Pokkaliibacter sp. MBI-7: one gene and its partner. The protein of the gene in region 1 binds, or shares a complex with, the protein of each later gene. Links are inferred from orthologs where the notes say so. Each region holds a gene or a part of one and is shown in the gene's direction. Other genes may lie near its edges.

Region 1 (9,032 bases):
AAGACGCGTTGCGTGATGTGCGCATGGCCCTGCTTGAAGCGGACGTCGCCCTGCCTGTGGTCAAAGAGTTTATAGGTAAGGTCAAGGAGCGTGCCATTGGTCAGGAAGTGACGCGCAGCCTCAGCCCTGGGCAGGTGTTTATCAAGATTGTCCAGCAGGAGCTGGTCAGCATCATGGGTGATGCCAACGAGGCGCTCAATCTGTCTGCTCAGCCTCCCGCAGTGGTGATGATGGCGGGTCTGCAAGGCGCGGGTAAAACCACTTCTGTCGGTAAGCTGGCCCGCTTCTTAAAGGAGCGGCACAAGAAGTCAGTCATGGTGGTGTCAGTGGACGTTTATCGTCCTGCGGCTATCAAACAGCTGGAAACCCTGGCGAATGAAGTCGGGGTCAATTTCTTCCCCAGCCAAAGTAATCAAAAACCGCTCGATATCGCTCAGGCAGCTATTCAGCACGCCAAAATTCAGCACTACGATGTGGTGTTGCTGGATACTGCCGGCCGTCTGCATGTTGATGAAGCCATGATGGAGGAGGTGAAGCAGCTTCACGCTGCCGTCAAGCCCATCGAGACCCTGTTTGTGGTTGATGCCATGACGGGTCAGGACGCCGCCAATACTGCCAAGGCATTCAATGATGTGTTGCCATTGACGGGGGTCATTCTGACCAAGACCGACGGCGATGCTCGTGGCGGTGCGGCCTTGTCTGTTCGTTACATTACAGGTAAGCCCATCAAGTTTCTGGGGGTTGGTGAGAAAACCGAAGCCCTGTCGCCTTTCCATCCTGATCGTGTTGCCTCTCGTATTCTTGGTATGGGCGATGTGCTGTCGCTGATCGAAGAAGCTGAGCAGAAGATGGACCGCAGCAAGGCTGAGAAGCTGGCGTCCAAACTGAAGAAAGGCAAAGGTTTCGATCTGGAAGATTTCCGTGATCAGCTGCAACAGATGAGCAACATGGGAGGCATGGCTGGTCTGATGACCAAACTGCCGGGAATGGGGCAGCTGACCCAGAATGCTGATATGGGCGCAGCCGAAAAGAACATGAAGCAGATGGAGGCGATCATCAACTCCATGACTCCCAAAGAGCGACGTAATCCTGATCTGATTAACGGCCCACGCAAGCGTCGTATTGCCATGGGGTCCGGCACTCAGGTGCAGGACGTCAACAGACTGCTGAAACAGCACAAGCAGATGCAAAAAATGATGAAGCAGATCTCCGGCAAAGGTGGTCTGGCGAAGATGATGCGTGGCATGAAGAGTATGTTGCCACCAGGAATGGGCGGTGGCATGCCGCGTCTTTGATTTTTCTGTTAACTGTTTTTTTGCGCCATTGCAGGTGCTGGTAAGTGGTTGTGTCTCTGCTGAAAAAGTAAACAAAACCTTTGCCTGAGTTCGGTACTGCAAGTAGAATACTGCGCCTTATGACTCGGCAGACTTCCCTGAGAGGGCTGCCGGTTCCTAAAACGGTGGGCGATATCAAAACCCATCCAACACTCAATAGAGGATCGATCGCACATGGTAACTATCCGTTTGGCTCGTGGCGGCTCCAAAAAGCGTCCTTTCTACCACATCACTATTGCTGACCAGCGTAATGCACGCGACGGTCGCTTTATTGAGCGTGTAGGTTTCTTCAACCCCATCGCCCGTGGTGGTGAGCAGCGTCTGAACCTGGACATGGCTCGCGTTGCCTACTGGACCGAGAAAGGCGCACAACCTACTGATCGTGTTGCCCAACTGATCAAAGAAGCTGCCAAAGCCCAGGCTGCGGCGTAACTGATAGGGTAATGAGCTGAGATTTCCGGATCGCCTGATGCAAAGCAAAGAAAACCTGCTCGTCATGGGGCGCATTACCTCGGTGTACGGCATAAAAGGCTGGGTAAAGGTTTATTCCTTTACTGATCCGATGGAGAACATCTTTGCCTACACTCCCTGGAAGTTACAGCTTAACGGTCAGTGGCGAGAAATCGTTATTGATCAATGGCGTATTCATGGCCAGGGCTTGGTAGCCCATATTAAAGGTTGTGATGATCGTGAGGTGGCCCGGCAGTATTGCGAGGCTGACATCAACATTGATCAAGGCCAGTTACCTTCTCTTGAGGAAGGTGAGTATTACTGGCATCAGTTGGAAGGTTTGCAGGTGACGACCACTGAGGGCGTACTCCTTGGTGAGGTTGATCATCTGATGGCAACAGGCGCAAATGATGTGCTTGTGGTCCGACCCTGCGCAGGTAGTGTTGATGATCAGGAACGTCTGATCCCCTATCTGTTGGGTCATCATGTTAAGGAAGTGAGCCTGGAGCAGCAGCGTCTGGTTGTCGACTGGGATCCCAGTTTCTGAGGCCAATGACGTGTGGATAGGTGTTGTATCCCTGTTTCCAGAGATGTTCCGGGCTGTAGGCCTCTACGGCGTCACTGGTCGGGCAGTTAAAGAAGGCAAGCTTAGTCTGCAGTGCTGGAATCCACGGGATTTTACCCATGACCGGCATCGTACTGTAGACGACCGTCCCTACGGGGGAGGGCCTGGCATGCTGATGAAGGTGCAGCCGTTAACGGATGCAATTCATGCAGCTAAACAGGCTTCCAAGGTTAAGCCTCATGTGATCTATCTGTCGCCGCAAGGCCGCAAGCTGGATCAGCAGGGGGTAAGAGAGCTGGCTGGATACGACGCCCTGATTCTGGTGGCCGGGCGTTACGAAGGTATTGATGAACGGGTCATTCAAACCGAGATTGATACCGAGTGGTCGGTTGGTGACTTTGTGCTGAGTGGCGGTGAGCTGCCAGCCATGGTGATGATCGATGCTGTAGCGAGGATGCTTCCGGGGGTGCTGGGTCATGAAGGGTCTGCTGAGCAGGACTCCTTCAGTGCAGGATTGCTTGACTGTCCGCACTATACCCGCCCTGAAGACATGAGTGGGCTGGCGGTTCCGCCGGTGTTGTTGAGTGGCAATCATGCAGCGATTGAGCGCTGGAGAATGCAGCAGCAACTGGGCAGAACCTGGCAGCGCAGACCTGAATTACTGGAACGACTGGCTCTGACCAAACAACAGCAAAAGCTTTTGGCAGAATTTATCCGTATCGAGGCAGATAAGGCCGATGCGGACAAGAAATTAGGAGCGAGCGATGAGCAGCAAGAACCTGATCATTCAGCAGATCGAAGCTGAACAAATGAACAAAGAAGTCCCTGCTTTTGGCGCAGGTGACACTCTGGTTGTACAAGTACGTGTTGTGGAAGGTGATCGCACCCGTCTGCAGGCCTTTGAAGGCGTTGTAATCGGTAAGCGTAACCGTGGTCTGAACTCTGCTTTCACCCTGCGTAAGATTTCTCACGGTGTGGGCGTAGAGCGTACTTTCCAGACTTTCAGTGCTAGCATCGAATCCATCGCGGTTAAGCGCCGTGGTGACGTTCGTCAGGCTAAACTGTACTACCTGCGCGACCTGTCTGGTAAAGCAGCACGTATCAAAGAAAAAATCGTTGCCAAGAACAACGGCTAATAAGCTGTCTGTTTACGGAAACGTTCAAAAAGGTGGCCTAGGCCACCTTTTTGCATTTTGGGCAATGACTGCCTAGGGACTGTCGGGGAGGTGTTGTGGCGCGATGATCGATGCTCAGCGTATTGACCATTATCTGGATGCCTTGTGGCTGGAGAAGGGACTGAGTCAGCACAGTCTTGATGCCTATCGTCGTGATCTGACTGTCTATCTGCACTGGCTGGTAGAGGAGCGTGGGTTATCCCTGCTCGGTGTGTATGCCGATACCCTGCAGGACTATCTGTACTGGCAGTTCGAACGGCAGGCGAAAAGCTCGTCGGTGTCTCGCTACCTGTCTTGTTTGCGTGGTTTTTACCAGTATGCGGTACGGGAAAAGTGGCTGAGCGTTGATCCGTCAGCCTTGCTGACTCATCCCAAGCACGTTCGCCCTTTACCAAAAAGTCTGAGTGAGGATGATGTTGAAGCGTTGCTGCAGGCGCCGGATGTTGAAACGGCGCTGGGGTTACGTGATCGTGCCATGCTTGAAGTGCTTTACGCATCAGGCTTGCGTGTCAGTGAACTGGTGGGACTGGAGTTGAGTCAGCTTAGCTTGAGTCAGGGGCTGGCGCGAATCTGGGGTAAGGGCAGTAAGGAACGTCTGGTGCCACTGGGGGAAGAGGCGCTGTTCTGGCTGGAGCGCTATTGTCGTGATGGGCGTCCTGCGTTGTTGAAGGGGGAAAGTCCGGTGCTGTTTCCGTCTAACCGAGGTGTCGCCATGACGCGCCAGACCTTCTGGCACGCGATCAAGCGTCATGCGCTGACGGCCGGGATTAGTAGCGAGATTTCTCCTCATACCTTGCGCCATGCTTTTGCTACTCATCTGCTCAATCACGGCGCAGACTTGCGGGTGGTGCAGATGTTGTTGGGGCACAGTGATCTATCGACGACGCAAATCTATACCCATGTAGCTCGTGTGCGTTTGCAGCAGCTGCATGCAGAGCATCATCCGCGTGGATGATACTGACAACGGTAGTGCGTTGCCGTTAAAGATGAATTGGGGTAGCGTAGCCCACTTCGCAGACCTGAGTGACCGCCGTGAGGTGCGGTGCAGGGAGAGGGAACTTAGCCATGCCATTTCAGTCTCATCGGTATGTGCGAGCGAATTTTGAAATAGCCGAGGTGATGTCATGATATTCAAGCGCCTTGCCCTAGTGGCGGCTCTGCTCTGCAGTCATTCTGTGCTGGCCGCTACGCCGGAAGAGGTTATTCGTGCGGAACTGGATAAAGCCTATCCCGGTCTGCCCATTACCGAGATCGCACCGGCTGCCATCGATGGGATGTATGAAGTGGCGCTGGGCACGGGCGATATGCTCTATGCCAGCAAGGACGGTAAGCATTTTGTTGCTGGTAATCTGTTCGAAGTCAGTGACAAGGGCTTCATCAATTTGACCGAAGCCAAGCAGAATAAGGCGCGGGCACAGCTGATGGCGAGTGTGCCCAAAGATGCTGCGATTGTTTTCCCTGCAGAAGGGCAGCGTAAAGCCAGGCTCTTTGTATTTACCGATGTTGATTGTGGCTATTGCCGCATGCTGCATAAAGAAATTGGTGCACTGAATGCGAAGGGAATAGAAGTGAACTATCTGGCCTTCCCTCGTACCGGTATTAATAGCCCCACTTACGACAAGATGGTGTCGGTGTGGTGTTCAGATGATCCTCAGCAGGCACTGACCGAAGCGAAAACAGGCGCCGTTCCTGCAAGCAAGAGTTGTGATAATGCCGTTGCCAGCGACTATCGCTTAGGGCAGCGAATCGGTGTAACAGGAACACCTACGCTGGTCATGGAAGACGGTCGCGTCATTCCCGGCTATATGCCTGCAGACGAGCTGGCAAAAGCCATGGGGTTGTGATTATTCCCTTCTCTATCTGAGGCTTTCTTGTGCTTGCATGACACCGTATCGCATACCGATACGGTGTTTTGCTTATGCGCAGGTAAAAGCATCAAAGGCCCGCCGTTCCTGCGTTGACAGCAGCAATCCGGCCACTTAATGTGTACAGTCCTTTATCAGGCAGCCTGTGGTTGAGGTTGATATATGGCCAGAGGGTGTGGGGTGAAAGATGACCTCTGTTCTCAATATCTGGCCTGTCGTCCTGACTGATTGCCGCAGAATTTTCCGCCGTCTGAACTTCGTCGCATTCTTGCGCGACGATACTGAACCACCCACCGTCCAGATGGACACATGAAGGTGGTGCAGAGCAACCTGTGAAATGGGGTAAAAACTTGAAACCTGTCAAAGTTGGCCTGTGTGGCTTGGGTACCGTTGGTGCGGGTACTCTCAACGTCCTCAAACGCAACGCTGAAGAAATCTCCCGTCGTGCTGGTCGCCAGATTGTTATTGATCTGGTCAGTATTCGTCGCCCTCGTCCTGAACTGGATTTGGCTGGCATTCGCACGACCACGGATATTATGGACGTGGCCAACGACCCTGACATTGATATTCTTGTTGAGCTGATCGGCGGCTATGACAACGCCCATGAGCTGGTCATGACGGCCATCAGGAACGGAAAACATGTGGTCACTGCCAACAAGGCGCTGATTGCTGTGCATGGTAACGAGATTTTTGCAGCTGCCCGTGAAAACAAAGTCATGGTCGCTTTTGAGGCTTCTGTGGCAGGCGGTATCCCGATTATCAAGGCGATCCGCGAAGGTCTTTCCGCCAATACCATCCAATGGGTGGCAGGTATCATCAATGGCACTGGCAACTTCATCCTTACCGAAATGCGGGAGAAGGGGCGTGATTTTGCTGATGTGCTGAAAGAGGCGCAGGCGCTGGGTTACGCTGAGGCGGATCCTACCTTCGATGTAGAAGGTATCGACGCTGCGCACAAGCTGACGATCCTGGGTTCGCTGGCCTTTGGTATCCCATTGCAGTTTGAACGTACCTTTACTGAAGGGATCAGCCGGATTGCACCTGAAGATGTCACCTATGCGGAGGCGCTGGGGTACACCATCAAGCATCTGGGGATCGCCCGTCGTACCGTAAATGGTGTTGAACTTCGTGTACATCCGACGCTTATTCCGACCAAGTGTCTGCTGGCAGCGGTTAATGGTGTGAAAAATGCTGTCATGGTGCAGGGTGATGCTGTCGGTCCTACTCTTTATTACGGCGCCGGTGCGGGAGCTGAGCCAACTGCTTCTGCGGTAGTCGCTGACATCATTGATGTCACCCGTACCCTGACTGCTGATCCGAACAACCGTGTTCCGCACCTGGCATTCCAGCCAGATCATCTGTCTGACCTGCCGGTTGTGCAGGTTGATGAGATCGAAACCGCTTACTATCTGCGCATGCAGGTTAAAGAAAAGCCCGGTGTGCTGGCACAGATTACCCGTATCCTGAGTGATGCCGGGATCAGCATTGAAGCCCTGCTGCAGAAAGAGCATGGCACAGCCAATGCTCCGGTGATCATCCTCACCAAGCAGGTGCGTGAAGGTAATATGAATCAGGCCATTACGGCCATTGAACAACTGGACGACGTACAGGGGCAGGTAACCCGGATGCGTGTGGAACATCTGGATCTGGCCTGAGGAAGCAGCAATGAAATATATCAGTACTCGTGGCCAAGCGCCGGTGCTGGGCTTTGAGGAAGTGTTGCTGGCCGGTCTGGCCAGCGATGGTGGGCTCTATGTACCCGAGCAACTGCCTGGCTTCAGCAAGGAAGAAATCACCAGCTGGCGTGGGCTTTCTTACGCTGATCTGGCCTTCAAGGTGATTCAACCTTTCGTCGCTGGCGCTATTGCTGACGCTGACCTGAAAACCATGATTGACGATACCTACAAGGTGTTCCGTCATCGTGCCGTCGCACCGTTACAGCAGCTCGACAGCAATGAGTGGGTGCTGGAGCTATTCCATGGCCCGACACTGGCGTTCAAGGATTTTGCCCTGCAGCTGTTGGGTCGTCTGATGGATCATGTGCTGGCCAAGCGTGGTGAGCGTCTGGTGATCATGGGAGCGACATCGGGGGACACCGGTTCCGCCGCGATCGAAGGCTGCCGTCACTGTGAGCATGTGGATATTTTTATTCTGCATCCTTATCAGCGCGTATCCGAAGTTCAGCGCCGACAGATGACGACGGTGTTGGCCGATAATGTCCATAACATCGCTCTGGAAGGCAATTTCGATGACTGCCAGCAGATGGTCAAGGACAGCTTCGCCAATCAGGCCTTCCTTAAAGGTGCTCGACTCGGAGCGGTCAACTCGATCAACTGGGCACGCATCATGTCCCAGATCGTTTATTACTTTGCCGCAGGTCTGGCGCTGGGGGCACCGGATCGTGAAGTGTCGTTCTCGGTACCGACCGGTAACTTCGGCGATATCTTCGCCGGTTATCTGGCCAAACAGATGGGCCTGCCGATTCAGCAGCTGGTGGTAGCTACTAACCGCAATGATATTCTTCATCGTGCGATCAGCAGTAACGACATGAGCCGTCAGGGTCTGGTGCATACCCTGTCACCGTCCATGGACATCATGGTATCCAGCAACTTTGAACGCATGCTGTTTGAGATCTATGGCCGTGATGGCGCGGCTATCAATGACCTGATGCAGCGCTTCCGCAACGAATCGGTCAGTCTTGATCCTGCCCGCTGGGAGTCCGTACGTGAGCTGTTTGACAGCTTCTGCGTCAATGATGATGACACTGTAGCGACAATTGCCGAGGTGCATGCTGAGACGGGCTACCTGCTTGATCCGCATACGGCCATTGGTGTTCGTGCTGCACGTGCCTGTCGCCGGGATAACAATGTACCTATGGTGACACTGGCCACGGCACATCCCGTCAAATTCCCTGATGCCATTATCAAGGCGGAACTACAGACTCCGGCCCTGCCTGAGGCCATGGCCGATCTGTTCGAGCGTGATGAGCGCTACCAGGTGCTGGCTAATGATTTGCAGCAGGTGCAGGGTTACATGGCTGCTACCCTGAAAATCTGAGAGCCCAATCACATACTGCTGCAAGTCGGTTCACAGGCCTCCGCCAGGACGGCTCTGTACTGACTTGCTCAGTCGTGAGTAGGCCTTTGGTGGAGTTGCCTGTGACTGCTGTTGGAATGTGAATGGAATCACTGCTGTATTATGCTGCCAAGCTGTTCTGGTTTCTGATGAGGCCGGAGCAGCTGTGTCTGGTGCTGCTTATTCTTGCCTGGTGGCTGATTCGTGCTGGCCGTCGGCTGGGTCAGCATCTGCTGGCGGGCGTCATCCTGTTTTTTGCCCTGTTGAGCGTGTGGCCCGTAGGCGACTATCTTCTGCAACCTCTGGAGGATCGTTTTCAGCGGGCGTCACTGACGACAGACATCGCCGGGATTATCGTCCTGGGGGGCGGGGAAGAGGCGGAGTTATCCAAAGCCCGCGGTACCGAAGAGTTCAACTGGGCCGCAGAGCGGTACATGGCATTGCTTCCGTTGTTGCAGAGTTATCCGCAAGCCAAAGTTCTGGTGAGTGGTGCCAGCGGTAATCCACTGGCACAGCATATCAGTGGGGCCATTGTGGCTGAGCGCTGGTTGCGCGATGCGGGGGTCAA
Region 2 (9,094 bases), on another replicon or contig:
CGAGATCGAACAGTACCCAGTCGAGGGAGTTCTTGAGCATGATGGCCACCCGGTCACCGGGCTGCAACCCCTCACGCACAAAGGCCTGCTGCCAGCGTGCAGCGGCATCATGGACTGCCTGCCAGCTGAGAGAGTGCCACTGGCGGGTCGAAGGCTGATGAATCCAGTAGGCAATACCCTCTGCCTGATTACGTTTTACTCGTTCCATGAACAGCGCAGGGATGGTGTCGGCCTGGCTGAAATAGATAACGTTTTTAGTATGCATGGCACTGTTTATGTGAGTTCAACGGACAGCAACTCGTTGAAGTGGAACGATTAAGGAATGCTTACGGTGCAGTTTCTGGCGCTGAAGAGTAACAGAGTCGAAGTGTAATGCAATCGACTCGGACGGGTCGCTGAGAGCGTATTCAGAGACCTGATAAATGACAGATTTCAAGCTGAAAGGAGTGATGTGTGAGCCAGTACGATTTTGATCTGTTTGTCATTGGTGCCGGATCGGGTGGTGTGCGTGCTTCGCGTATGGCTGCTGGCTTGGGGGCCCGCGTTGCGGTGTGTGAAGACCGCTATATGGGCGGAACCTGTGTCAATGTCGGTTGCGTACCGAAAAAGTTGTATTCCTATGCGGCGCACTACGGTCATGACTTTCATGACGCTGCTGGCTTTGGTTGGGAACTGGAGCAGCCCAGATTCAACTGGGCCACACTGCGTGACAACAAAAAGAGCGAGATAAGCCGTCTGAATGGCATTTACCGGAATATGCTGGGCAATGCAGGTGTAGAACTGATCGACGGCCGCGGCACGCTGGTGGATGAGCACACCGTCAGGGTGGGAGATAAAACCTACACCAGTGAACGGATTCTGGTGGCCACTGGCGGCTGGCCGTTTATCCCTGACATTCCTGGCCGGGAGCTTGCTGTCAGCTCCAACGAAATATTTGATCTGGCGCGTTTTCCTCAACGGATTGTGATTGTCGGTGGGGGTTATATTGCCGTGGAGTTTGCGTCCATCTTCGCAGGGCTGGGAGCTGAAACGCATTTGCTGTATCGCGGTGAGTTGTTCCTGCGCGGTTTCGATCAGGAAATTCGTGAATACGTCGCCACTGAAATGGCCAAGAAAGGTGTCAGGCTGCACTTCAATACCGATGTGACTGAGCTGTCACAAACCTCACTGGGGATTCAGGTGAGCACAGGTAATGGCCCTGCACTCCATGCCGATCAGGTGCTGTACGCGACGGGTCGTGTTGCCAATACTCAGGGTCTTGGGCTGGAGGCGGCGGGGGTAGCCCTGGATAACAAAGGTGCGGTCAAGGTCAACAACCGGTTCCAGACCTCTGTACCTTCCATCTACGCGCTGGGAGATGTTATTGACCGCGTGCAGCTGACGCCGGTGGCGTTGGCGGAAGGCACCTTCCTGGCTAATCATCTGTACGGGGAAGGGCGCCCTGAGCCTGACTACGACAACATTCCCACTGCGGTTTTCTGTCATCCCAATATTGGCACCGTGGGCTTGAGTGAGGAACAGGCCAGAGAGCGCTATGGCAACATCAAGGTCTTCCGTTCAGAGTTCCGGCCCCTGCGTCATACCCTGAGTGGCAGTGATGAACGCTGTCTGATGAAGCTGATCGTTGATTCCGCTACTGATAAGGTTGTCGGTGTGCACATGGCAGGAGCGGAGGCCGGGGAGATCATCCAGGGGATTGGTATTGCACTGAAGGCCGGTGCCACCAAAGCGGTGTTTGATGCCACGATTGGTATCCATCCCACCGCGGCAGAAGAGTTCGTCACGATGAGAACACCTGCGCGTTAATCAGCGCTTTTGCATCTGAGGCGGCTTTAGGCCGCCTCAGACTGCTGACATAGCCCTCGCCCTCGGGCGGGGGTTCCTATAATCGGGCCATGCTAAAAGACAGAGCCCCACCCAGTCCGGATGGGAGTTTGTCTGCATCGACGAACTCGTCCCCGCCGATCACCTGTTGCGCAAGATCGACAAGACCATCGATTTCAGCTTCATCCATGAACGGGTCAAAGACCTCTACTGCAGGGACAATGGCCGGCCCGCGCTCGATCCGACTGTTCAAGCTGCTGCTCCTCGGTTATCCCTACGGTGTGCGCAGTGAACGCCAGTTGATTCGCGATGTGCAGGTCAACGTCGCCTATCGCTGGTTCCTGGGGTTGAACCTCACCGACAAGGTGCCCGATGCCTCAACGTTGAGTCAGAACCGACGCCGCCGTTTCAACGAGTCCAAGGTGTACCAGCAGATCTTCGATGAGATCGTACTGCAGGCGATGCGTAAGAAACTGGTCTCCGGCAAGACGCTGTACACCGACTCCACCCATTTGAAGGCCAATACCAACAAGAACAAACGGCAAGCAAAAGGCTTCTTCTACCTGGATCACCGTACCGTGGATGGGCGCTGCAACATCATCACCGATGTTCACCTGACGCCCGGCAATGTCCACGACAGCGTACCTTACCTGAGGCGTCTGGATCGACAGGCGGAGCGGTTCGGCTTCGAGATCCGGTCGGTGGGGCTGGAGGCCGGTTACTGCACGGCGGGCATCTGCACAGGTTTGGAGGCGCGCCAGATCTACGGCGTCATCGGCGGCCGACCCACCGTAAGGGCTACTTCTACAAGCGGGAATACCACGACGACGCCGAGCAGGATCGTTATACCTGCCCTGATATACAAGACCACCGATCGCAACGGCTACCGCCACTGCCGCTCAGACCCTGATCGCTGTTTTAACTGCCTACAGCGAGAGCGCTGTACCGGCAACGTGAAAGGGGAAAAGACGCTGACACGTCATGTCTGGGAGGACAGTAAGGAGCGGATCAGCCAGCACCGCTTGAGCTCGGGAGGGCAACTTCTCTATCAGCGCCGCAAGGAAACGGTAGAGCGAAGCTTTGCCGATGCCAAAGAACTGCACGGTTAGCACTATGCCCGCCCCGCGCTTTGCTGAACTCAGCGACGGAAACGTTGCAGTAGACGGCAGAAAAACAAAACCCCGATCAAAATGACCGGGGTTTGTCAGTATCCCAAAATGGCCCGAAGGCCATTTTTTGTTCTGCATGTATGCTTTTGCTGCTTAACGAGTGGGTAGCACGTCTTTCAGCTTGGCACGCATGCTGCGCAGGCAAGTCTCAGTTGTCGCCCAGTCGATGCAGGCATCGGTAATTGATACGCCGTATTTCAATTCGCTCAGATCGGCCGGGATGGACTGACTGCCCCAGTTGATATGGCTCTCGATCATCAGACCCATGATGGATTTGTTGCCTTCCAGAATCTGGTTGGCGACGTTGTCTGCGACCAGAGGCTGCAGTGCAGGATCTTTGTTGGAGTTGGCGTGGCTGCAGTCAACCATGATGTTGGTCGAGACACCTGCCTTACTCAGTTGCTGTTCGCAAAGCGCGACGTTGACGGAGTCGTAGTTGGGTTTGCTGTTGCCGCCGCGCAGTACGACATGGCCATACTGGTTACCGCGAGTGCGGGTGATGGCCACTTTGCCCTGATCATCGATACCCAGGAAGTTATGCGGGTGTGACACTGACTGAAGGGCATTAATGGCGACGCCCAGGCCACCGTCCGTTCCATTCTTGAAGCCGATAGCGCAGGACAAGCCGCTTGCCATCTCACGGTGAGTCTGTGATTCAGTGGTACGAGCGCCAATGGCTGACCAGCTGATCAGGTCCTGAAGATACTGTGGAGAGATAGGGTCCAGTGCTTCTGTTGCCAGGGGGAGGCCAAGCTCGGACAGATCGAGCAGCAACTTGCGAGCGGTATAAAGACCGGTCTCGATGTCAAAGGAATCATCCAGATAGGGGTCGTTGATCAGGCCTTTCCAACCGACAGTAGTGCGGGGCTTCTCAAAATACACACGCATGACGATATAAAGGGTATCAGACAGCTCTTCCGCCAGGGCTTTGAGGCGTTTTGCATAGTCTTTGGCCGCTTCTACGTCATGGATGGAGCAGGGGCCAATCACCACCATCAGGCGGTGGTCCTGACGGTCCAGAATGTTACGCACGATATCACGGCCTGTTAGCACGGTATTACGTGCGCGCTCAGAAATGGGTAGCTTGGCTTTCAACTCATCGGGTGTTGAAAGCAGCGTCTGGGATTCGATATTGAGGTTTTCTACACGTGAATCTGTCATTTTCTTTCCTGGCCTTGCGGCCTTTATACTAAGCCCTTTGTGTGACGGCCATGCCGTCCCCCCGAGCTTTGTACCATAGTGAGCTCAGGCACAGAAGCCCATAAGATTCAAACTATTGGCTTAATAGCCTGCATTTCTTTGTTGTTCTGACTGGTATGTGAACGATTGAGATATGCAGGGCCTGACGACGGTTGGGGAACTTCTGACGGTCGAAACGCTCTATGCCATATCTGTCCTTATTTTCCGGTATCTGCATGTTACGCATAGTATTCGCCTGCCTGCTGGGCATTCTGATATCACCCGCTTACGCTGGGTTGTTCGATAAATCTTCAAATACTGAGCCGTTGCCGGTCGATCAGGCTTTTGTGATGTCGGTTGATCACAATGCGAAGGGCGAGGTGGCGCTGAGCTGGTATATCAGCCCGAGTTACTATCTCTACAAAGACAAGATCAAGGTCGAGGTATCCGGCAGTCAGGTGGAGAGCCTGATGCTGCCCGATCCGGGCGAGGAGAAGCCGGATCCTCTGTTCGGTAAGGTCGTGGTGTATCACCAGCAGGCTCATGCACAAATTTCTCTTGCTCGAGATGAGAGTGCGGCTGCTGCGGATACTCTCACAGTTACCTATCAGGGGTGCTGGGAAGGAGGGATTTGCTTTCCTCCTGTACAGCAGCAGCTGAAGGTGACAGATATTCCCGTTCGTACCAGCGACAGCATAAATACTCCCGTCTTACCGGCTGGCAGTGTGGAGAGCAGCAAGCTCTCCGGGCCTGCAGAGTCTGTTCAGGGACAAGGTGTCACTGCGCCTCCGGAAGGCGAGCAGATATCTGCCAGCAGCGCGGGCTCATGGTTTTTGGCGGGACAGGCTGACTTCCTGCAGCTGCTGAAACAGCAGAGTAGCTGGGTCATTGTGCTGGCCTTCTTTATTGCCGGTCTGGGTCTGTCCTTCACGCCCTGTGTGTTTCCAATGATTCCCATTCTTTCCAGCATGATTGCGGGCCAACAAGGGATGATGTCCAGCCGACGTGCTTTTTTTCTTTCCCTGACCTATGTGCTGGCCATGGGAGTGACCTACACGATCGCGGGGGTGATCGCTGGATTATTTGGCGCCAATCTTCAGGCACAGCTACAAGCACCATGGATACTGATCTTGCTTGCTCTGTTCTTTGTGACCTTTGCGCTGGCGATGTTTGGGGTGTTTACCCTTCAGTTGCCCTCAGCATTGCAAAGTCACATTAGTGTTGCTGCCAATCGGAAGAATGGGAGCGGATGGCTTGGAATTGCCATGATGGGCATGCTTTCAGCACTGATTGTTGGACCCTGTGTGGCTGCTCCGCTGGCTGGCGCATTGATCTTCATCGGCCAGCAGGGGAGTGCAGGGCTTGGCGCGGCAGCACTCTTTGCCATGAGCCTTGGGATGGGGGTGCCATTATTGATAGTCGGCACGTCTGCGGGGCATATCCTGCCGAGAGCCGGCGCCTGGATGGAATCGGTCAAGCACGTTTTCGGCGTACTGATGTTACTGATGGCTTTGTGGCTGTTGGAGCGCGTATTGCCACTGGGATTAGTGCTGGCTTTGCTGGCCATTGTATTGCTGCTGGCGGCTGTCGTGTTGGGCGCATTACAGCCTCTTGATAATAATGCCGGTGCGGGAAGGCGTCTGGGTAAGGGTATTGCACTGCTTGTGCTGTTGTACTCAGTCGTATTGCTGGTGGGACTGGCAGGTGGTAGTCGCAATCCACTTGCTCCCCTGGCAGTCTATGCGGAGAGTAGTCATGAAGGTAACGTCAGTACGGAGTTGAATTTTCACACTGTCACGACCTGGGCGGAATTACAGCAGCAGCTGGCTCAAGCCAAAGAGCAGGGGCGTCCGGTGATGATGGACTTTTATGCTGACTGGTGTATCTCCTGCAAGGAGCTGGACGCTTTTACCTTCAAAGATGCGGCTGTCATGCAGGAGCTGAAAAGCTTTCACCTGATCCGTGTTGATCTGACCGCGAACACGGCAGACCATCAGCGCATGTACAAATTTTACGAGCTGGTTGGCCCTCCAGCGTTGGTTTTCTATTCCTCTCAGGGTGATCTGATGCGGTCGATGAGCTGGTCTGGCGTATTGTCAGCCGAGCAACTGTTGCGTCACCTGTCCAGGATGCCCATCTGACCTGAGGCAAGCCCGGAGTCCTGCTGTTGAGCGTCGCTTCGGGCTGGCAAGCTTCATCTTTCAGGATCGGCATGGTGCACGGATACAATTCTCACTTGTGAAATCCCATGGCCTTATCTAAATTATCGAAAAAGGAATATTCGGGTCCTTTTGTATAACGGTTATTTATAACAGTTCGCACTGCCCGGAAAGCAATAACCAGATACGGCCAGGGGGAATGCATGAAGCTCCAGCAATTACGCTATATCTGGGAAGTCGCCAAACACGATCTGAATGTGTCAGCGACGGCCCAAAGTCTCTATACCTCCCAGCCAGGCATCAGCAAGCAGATCAGACTTCTCGAAGATGAGTTAGGCGTCGAAATTTTTTCCCGTAGCGGTAAGCATCTCACCCATGTCACTCCTGCCGGTGAAAGCATTCTCAGTATGGCAGGAGAAATTCTGCGTCGGGTTGAAAGTATTAAACAGGTTGCACAAGAGTTCAGTAATGAGCGTAAGGGCAGCCTGTCCATTGCTACGACCCATACCCAGGCGCGTTATGCGTTACCGCCTGTGATCAAGAGTTTTATGGGACGCTATCCGGACGTCAGTCTGCATATGCATCAGGGAACTCCGATGCAAATTGCTGAAGAGGCAGCAGATGGTACTGTCGATTTTGCGATTGCCACCGAGGCGATGGAGCATTTCAGTGATCTGATCATGATGCCTTGCTACACCTGGAACCGTTCAGTCGTGGTGCCGCGTAATCATCCGTTGACGCAGGTAGGCAAACTGACGCTTGAGGATGTGGCTCGTTATCCGTTAGTGACTTATGTGTTCGGCTTTACTGGTCGCAGCAAACTCGACGATGCGTTCAATAGCAAGGGGCTTCACCCTCGTGTGGTCTTTACCGCGGTGGATGCTGATGTGATCAAGACGTACGTACGCTTGGGGTTAGGGGTCGGCATTATTGCCTCCATGGCAGTGTTGCCGGAGGTCGATGATGATCTGGTGGCACTGGATGCCAGTGAGCTGTTTGAGCCCAGTCAGACGAAAATTGGCTTCCGTAAGGGTACCTTCCTGCGTGGTTATATGTACGACTTCCTCGAATTGTTTGCCCCTCATCTGACCCGTGATCGGGTTCAGAAAGCAGGTGAGTGCACATCACGGCAGGAAATCGATGAACTCTTTGCTGATGTTAAGTTACCTGAACATTAACGCCTGATGCTCTCTCCCCGCTGCGATATCTGATCTGCAGCGGGGCTTTGTATTACGAGCTTGCTGCAATTAAGCCAGCGCTCTGAGCAAATTGCCTATCTTGCTTAAGGTCTCCTGATACTCCGACTCCTCAACGGAGTCTGCGACCAGGCCGCCTCCCGCCCAGCAATGCGCCTGACCCTGATGGAACAGCACTGTTCTGATGGCGATATTGGTGTCCATACGACCGTGCAGGCTGATGTAGCCGATGCTGCCGCAGTAGACGCTACGCCTGTGAGGCTCCAGTTCTTCAATGATTTCCATCGCGCGAATCTTGGGGGCGCCGGTAATAGAGCCGCCGGGAAAGGCTCCCTTCAGCAGGTCGAGACGGTCAGCTGAGTTGCGTAGTCTGCCGGTTACTGTACTGACCAGATGATGAACGTTGGGGTAGCTTTCCACGTCAAAAAGCAGTGGCACCTGAACACTCCCAACCTCGCAGCTTCGGCCAAGGTCATTGCGCAGCAAATCGACGATCATCAGGTTCTCTGCACGATCCTTCTCGCTATTGCGCAGTTGCTCCATCAGTTGTTGATCTTCATTAGTGGTCGTGCCTCTTGGAATGGTGCCTTTGATCGGCTTGGTTTCCACCTGAAGTTGATTAACAGCCAGAAAACGCTCTGGCGAAAGGCAGCAGATGTCACCTTGGGGCAAAGAAAGGTAGGCAGCAAAAGGAGTAGGGGCCTGCTTACGCAGTCGAAGATATGCCTGCCAGCTATCCCCCCGGAAATTTGTGCTGAAGCGTTGTGCCAGATTGACCTGATAACAGTCACCTGCATGAATGTAGTCTTTGACGCTACGGAACTTTTCACCGTATTGAGCCCGATCCATGTTGCTTGACCAGGGGGACGTCAGTTCAAAAGCAGAAGGTTCTGATGGTGCTTGCTGAGAGAGGTAACGCTGGATAAGAAATTCAGCAGAGTAGGGGCATTGAGGATGGATGACCAGCCAGCTTGATTGTTTGGCATGATCGGTAACCCTTGCCCAGGAGTACAGCCCTAAATACATGTCGGGCAAGGCTATATCGTGATCTGCCAGCTGCGGCATATGTTCAACAACTCTGCCCAGATCATATGACCAGTAACCTAACAAACCGCCATAAAAGGGAATGTCAGGATGATCGGTGTCGGTGCTGATCTGCCCGAAGCGCAACAGCAGGTGCTCTGTCGCCAAGAAGGGATCGTCCGGGCAGGGCAATATCCTCCCTGAGGCATCCTGCAAACAGATACCTTGGCCGGGGGTGTAAGAGAGTACAAAGAGTGGATCGCAGGCAGCGATATCAAATCGGCCATCGCGTGAGTGGGGCGCGTTGGAGTCGAGTAGAACAGGGTATGTTCCCGCCTTGATGCCAACAAAAGCATCTTCAGCATTCAGATATGGCAGTGAAATAAATTGCACTCGAACGACTCCTGGTAGCGAAGCAGGGAATTCTACCCAGCCAGATAAGAAAGGTGTAGGCTAACAACGGTTGGCTCCTGGAGCCCATAGTTCTGGTATATCGCGATGTGACTCAATGTTGCTGATTCTGAGGTCCGGAAATCAGCCAGGT

What was found.
Region 2: the proteins of QCD60_RS05255 (region 1) and dsbD are in contact, whole or in part, in a crystal structure (PDB 1JZD), measured with the Escherichia coli proteins. The link is inferred for Pokkaliibacter sp. MBI-7 from one-to-one orthologs.

What each region holds. Positions count from the first base shown.
Region 1 is NZ_JARVTG010000001.1:1,177,107-1,186,138, reverse strand. Bases 3,637-6,508 are described here. They hold QCD60_RS05255 (DsbC family protein), read left to right. Parts: upstream 3,637-4,648; coding sequence 4,649-5,368; downstream 5,369-6,508. Other genes in these bases: QCD60_RS05250 (homoserine dehydrogenase), read left to right, coding at 5,740-6,508; xerD (site-specific tyrosine recombinase XerD), read left to right, coding at 3,637-4,479. Also shown: ffh (signal recognition particle protein), read left to right, coding at 1-1,295; rpsP (30S ribosomal protein S16), read left to right, coding at 1,509-1,766; ribosome maturation factor RimM, read left to right, coding at 1,804-2,331; tRNA (guanosine(37)-N1)-methyltransferase TrmD, read left to right, coding at 2,342-3,154; rplS (50S ribosomal protein L19), read left to right, coding at 3,114-3,485; more of xerD, read left to right, coding at 3,589-3,636; more of QCD60_RS05250, read left to right, coding at 6,509-7,044; thrC (threonine synthase), read left to right, coding at 7,055-8,446; QCD60_RS05240 (YdcF family protein), read left to right, coding at 8,569-9,032. UniProt on the Escherichia coli protein: Acts as a disulfide isomerase, interacting with incorrectly folded proteins to correct non-native disulfide bonds.
Region 2 is NZ_JARVTG010000002.1:491,204-500,297, forward strand. What follows is about bases 3,927-6,860. They hold dsbD (protein-disulfide reductase DsbD), read left to right. Parts: upstream 3,927-4,408; coding sequence 4,409-6,313; downstream 6,314-6,860. Other genes in these bases: QCD60_RS21905 (3-deoxy-7-phosphoheptulonate synthase), read right to left, coding at 3,927-4,154; cysB (HTH-type transcriptional regulator CysB), read left to right, coding at 6,535-6,860. Also shown: QCD60_RS21890 (AMP-dependent synthetase/ligase), read right to left, coding at 1-265; gor (glutathione-disulfide reductase), read left to right, coding at 454-1,806; more of QCD60_RS21905, read right to left, coding at 3,087-3,926; more of cysB, read left to right, coding at 6,861-7,509; pabB (aminodeoxychorismate synthase component I), read right to left, coding at 7,579-8,943. UniProt on the Escherichia coli protein: Required to facilitate the formation of correct disulfide bonds in some periplasmic proteins and for the assembly of the periplasmic c-type cytochromes.